DNA from 2 places in the Nonomuraea sp. WAC 01424 genome. Region 1 is predicted to be linked to the other one. Evidence: predicted binding sites of a transcription regulator. Region 1 holds the regulator's gene; the other holds the start of a gene.
The links. The regulator HrcA, encoded in region 1, represses chaperone genes, less so after heat shock. The targets are predictions, from matches to a motif close to TTGGCACTCTCNNNNNGAGAGTGCCAA.
Positions count from the first base shown of each region.

Region 1 (2,396 bases):
CAGCACATCACCCTCGTACACACGGGGACCGTAGCAAATCACCCGCTGACCGCAAGGCGCTTACGCGCGCCGCTGCGCCGGACGAGGACGACGACGGTCCCCACGATGCCGATGAGCAGGCCGGCGCCGGGGATCAGGAACAGCGCGGCCACGCCGCCGAACATGCCGCCCGCGGCCGAGAGCACGTCACGGCCGACGCCGAAGCGGGCGGACGCCTGCTCCTGCGTGGCGCAGGTCAGCTGGTACTCGCCCTTGGCGGGCGCGTTGACCGCGAGGATCTCCTGCCAGGTGCTCCCACCGGCGCTGACCGTCTGGGTGCCGTTGACCTTGACGAGCTTGGCCTGGGCCGGGCCGCCGGAGATCTCGCACTGGTAGTTGACGCGCGTCCCGGTGGCGATGAAGACAGCCGGGCGCTCGGCGGGGTCGAGGGACACCTTCACGCTTTCGCCGGACGCGAACGTGGCCGTCGGGGCCATGTCGGAGACGCTGCTCAGCACACCGCCCGCGAACACGACCACGCCCACGACGCCCAGCACCACGGCGACGGCCCACACGACCGCGATCCACCACAGGCGCGGCTTGATCGCCTTGCCGTCGATCCTGGGCGGGAACTGGGGCTGTTGCCCGTACTGGCCGTACTGGTTGTACTGGGGTGGGGGGCCGTACTGGGGAGGAGGCTGCTGGTATTGGGGAGGCGGGCCGTACTGCTGGGGCTGGGCGTACTGGGGGTTCTGACCGTAGTAGGGACCCTGCCCCTGGGGCGGTCCGTACTGCGGGGGCTGGGAATTGTCGGTCATGCGGCAAGTGTGAGGCCTGTCGCTTGTAAGACGCTAGCAACAGGATGGGACCCGGTGTTATCGCACCTTGTGGGCGAGAGCCGTACACTTGGCACTCGGGAACACGGAGTGCTAGACCTGTCGTTTCCCTGTTAGGCAGAGGCAGGAGGTGAGCACGTGCTCGACGATCGGAAGCTTGCGGTGCTCCGCGCCATTGTCGAAGACTACGTGTCCACCAACGAACCGGTGGGCTCCAAGGCGCTGGCCGAGCGCCACAATCTGAAGGTCTCCCCGGCAACGGTCAGGAACGACATGGCCGCTCTGGAGGAGGAGGGGTACATCACCCAGCCGCACACCAGCGCGGGCCGCGTGCCGACGGACAAGGGCTATCGCCTGTTCGTCGACCGGCTCTCGCAGGTCAAGCCCCTGTCGGGGGCCGAGCGGCGGGCGATCGAGACCTTCCTCGTCGGCGCGGTCGACCTCGACGACGTGGTCTTCCGCACCGTGCGGCTGCTCGCGCAGCTCACCAGGCAGGTCGCGGTCGTGCAGTACCCGACGCTGACCCGCTCCACGGTCAGGCACGTCGAGCTGGTCCCGCTCAACGACCGGCGCGTCATGCTCGTGCTGATCACCAACACCGGGCGCGTCGAGCAGCGCGTGATCGAGCTGCCCGAGGTGGTGGAGGACGACCGCATCGCCCACCTGCGCGCGGTCCTCAACGCCTGCCTCGACGGCTGCGGGCTGAGCAACGTGCCCGAGCTGGTCGCCGACCTGCCCGAGCGGCTTCCCGTCGAGGATCGCCCCGCCGTGGCCACGATCCTGTCGGTGCTGCTCGAAACCCTCGTCGAACGCCACGATGAGAAGATCGTGTTCGCCGGCGCGGCCAATCTCGCGGGCGCCGACTTCGCCACCGGCCTGCGCGACGTGCTGGAGGCGCTGGAGGAGCAGGTCGTGCTCATGCGGCTGCTCGGCGAGACTTCCACAGACACCCCGTCCGCGCTCACCGTGCGCATCGGTTCGGAAAACCCCTACCTTCGGGGCACGTCCATCGTCGCAACCGGATACGGTTCTGGCGACAACCAACTGGCCCGGCTCGGCGTGCTGGGTCCCACGAGGATGGACTACCCCGTGACGATGGGCGCCGTACGCGCGGTGGCACGCTACGTCAGCCAGATCCTGGCTGCATCTTAAGAGGTCGATAAGTGGCAAACAGCGACTACTACGCCACCCTCGGGGTGCGCCGTGACGCCAGTCAGGACGAGATCAAGAAGGCTTACCGCCGCCTCGCCCGCGAGCTGCACCCCGACGTGAACCCCGATCCTGAGACCCAGGAGCGGTTCAAGGAGATCACGCAGGCCTACGAGGTGCTGTCCGACCCCAACAAGCGCCAGATGTACGACCTGGGCGGCGACCCCTTCGGCGGCGGCGCCGGTGCGGGCGCGGGCGCGGGAGGCTTCGGGGCCGGTTTCCCCTTCAGCGACATCATGGACGCCTTCTTCGGCACCGCGGGCGGCACGCGCGGGCCGCGTTCGCGCGCCAGGAGGGGCCGCAACGCCACCATCCGGGTCGAGCTCGACCTGCGCGAGACGGCGTTCGGCACCACCCGTGAGCTGGTCGTGG
Region 1 is NZ_QHHZ01000003.1:395,096-397,491, reverse strand. It holds gene DMB42_RS11205 (DUF3097 domain-containing protein) at 1-21, opposite strand, end outside; gene DMB42_RS11200 (hypothetical protein) at 39-797, opposite strand; gene hrcA (heat-inducible transcriptional repressor HrcA) at 954-1,967, shown strand; gene dnaJ (molecular chaperone DnaJ) at 1,979-2,396, shown strand, end outside.

Region 2 (2,396 bases), on a different contig from region 1:
ACGCCGACAGGTAGCCCTTGTCGAACTGCATGCCCTCGGTGAACTCGAGCTCCATGCCCATGGCGTTGGACTCTTCGACGGTGAGGACACCGTCCTTGCCCACCTTGTCGAACGCCTCGGCGATCAGCTCGCCGATCTTGGCGTCCTGGGCGGAGATGGTGGCGACGTTGGCGATCTCCTTCTTGTCGCCCACCTCGCGCGCGCTGGCCAGCAGCCGGTCGCTGATCTCCTTGGCGGCCTTGTCGATGCCACGCTTGAGCGACAGCGGCGAGGCGCCGGCGGCCACGTTGCGCAGGCCCTCGCGGACCATCGCCTGGGCCAGCACGGTGGCGGTGGTGGTGCCGTCACCCGCGATGTCGTTGGTCTTGGTGGCAACTTCCTTGGCGAGCTGGGCGCCGAGGTTCTCGTAGCGCTCCTCCAGCTCGATCTCACGAGCGATGGTCACACCGTCGTTCGTGATCGTCGGCGCACCGAACTTCTTGTCGATGACGACGTTGCGGCCACGCGGGCCGAGGGTTACCTTCACGGCGTCCGCGAGGGCGTTGACACCGCGCTCAAGCGCGCGGCGGGCGTCCTCGTTGAACTCCAGGATCTTCGCCATTGCTGAAAGTCCTCTCCTGGCGTCGAAAGCCCCGGCCGCCCTCAAGAGCGCCCGGGGCCCGACACAACCGGCCTACTACTTCTCGATGATCGCGAGAACGTCGCGGGCGGAGAGCACGAGGTACTCCTCGCCGCCGTACTTGACCTCGGTGCCGCCGTACTTGCTGTAGAGGACGATGTCGCCCTCGGAGACGTCAAGCGGAATCCGCTTGTCGCCGTCCTCATCCCAGTTGCCCGGGCCCACCGCGAGGACCTTGCCCTCCTGCGGCTTCTCCTTGGCGGTGTCCGGGATGACCAGTCCGGAAGCGGTGGTCTGCTCTGCCTCAAGCGGCTGAACCACAATGCGGTCGCCGAGCGGCTTAACGGGAACCTTGGTGGCGGTCGTCACGATCGGACCTCCCCTTCAGATTTGAATGATCTAGAAGAGGCGACCAGCTGGGCCTGCCGTCGCGGGTGTCAGACCTGCCTCGTCGCACGTTGGCACTCTCAAGGTGAGAGTGCCAACAGGAAACATATGCAAGAGGGGCTTGACAGTCAACACGAACTCGTCTGCTCAGAGCGATCAGACGTAGGAGCCCTCGACCAGATCGGCCACCACACCGGGGCGGGAGGGGTTCCAGCCGAGCTCCGCGCGCGTGCGTGTCGCGCTGATGCGCTGGCTGAGCGCCAGGGCCTCGGCGAAGCCCGTCCCCAGCGTCTGGGCGGCCTCGGCCAGCGGCCAGGGCTCGGCCTGCGGCTTTACGCCGACGGACCGGGCCGCCGCCTCGGCCACGGACGCGACCTGCACGGCCTCTTCGCTGATGCCGTGGTAGACCCGCGCCCCGCCCTTCTCCAGGACGGCGACGACGAGGTCGGCCAGGTCCTCGACGTGCACGAACGTCCAGGTGGGCGACTCGCCGTCGGCGGTGACGTACACGCCGGCGCCGCGCTCGGCGGCCTGGGCGCGCAGCAGGGCCGGGATGCCCGCGCCGCGCCCGTGGACGACGCCGGGCCGGATCACCGAGCCGCCGCCGTCGAGGATCAGCCGCTCCAGCTCGTGCCGGTACGCCACGAGCGGAATCGGGTCGGCCGGGCTGTCCTCGTGCCCGTCCACGGTGGCGCCCAGCACCCACACGCCGCTGGTGAAGACGATCTTCCTGCCCGACGCCGCGAGCACGCCGGCCGCGGCGAGGTCGGTCTCCCGGTCGCCGCTGAGGTTGGCGGCGACCACGACCGCGTCGATGTCCGGGGTGATCGCGGCGGCGACGTCCGCGGCGTCGGCCAGGTCCCCGTGGCGCTCGTCGGCCACGCCGGGCACCCGCTTGGCGCCGTCGGCGGCGGGCCGCACCAGGACGGCCACCTCGTGTCCCTGCTCGGCCAGCCGCTCGACGACCGCGCCGCCGATGTACCCCGTCGCGCCCAGCACCAGCACCTTCATGACGATCCCACCTTGAAAATTTCTACGTTGAACATTTCGACGTCGTGGACAGTACCGTACGACCTCCAACATTTCAACGTCGAAGCTTTGATAGGCTGAGCCACGTGGATGACGCGGTCGACGAGATACTCGGACAGTGGGCACGGACACGGCCCGACGTCGACGTGTCCCCGATGGGCGTGATCGGCCGGGTCTCGCGCGCCTCCCGCCTGCTGGAACGCGGCGTGAAGGACTTCTTCGCCGAGCACGGGCTGGAGGCGTGGGAGTTCGACATGCTGGCCACGCTGCTGCGCAGCGGCGCCGACGCCACGATGTGCATGAAGGACCTGTCCTCCTCCGCCATGGTCAGCCCCGGCGCGCTCACCAACCGGATGGACCA
Region 2 is NZ_QHHZ01000018.1:206,423-208,818, forward strand. It holds gene groL (chaperonin GroEL) at 1-601, opposite strand, end outside; gene groES (co-chaperone GroES) at 677-991, opposite strand; gene DMB42_RS41275 (NAD-dependent epimerase/dehydratase family protein) at 1,163-2,017, opposite strand; gene DMB42_RS41280 (MarR family winged helix-turn-helix transcriptional regulator) at 2,122-2,396, shown strand, end outside.
Region 2: a site for HrcA is predicted at 1,078-1,104, ahead of groES (co-chaperone GroES). Genes of this name have one in related genera too.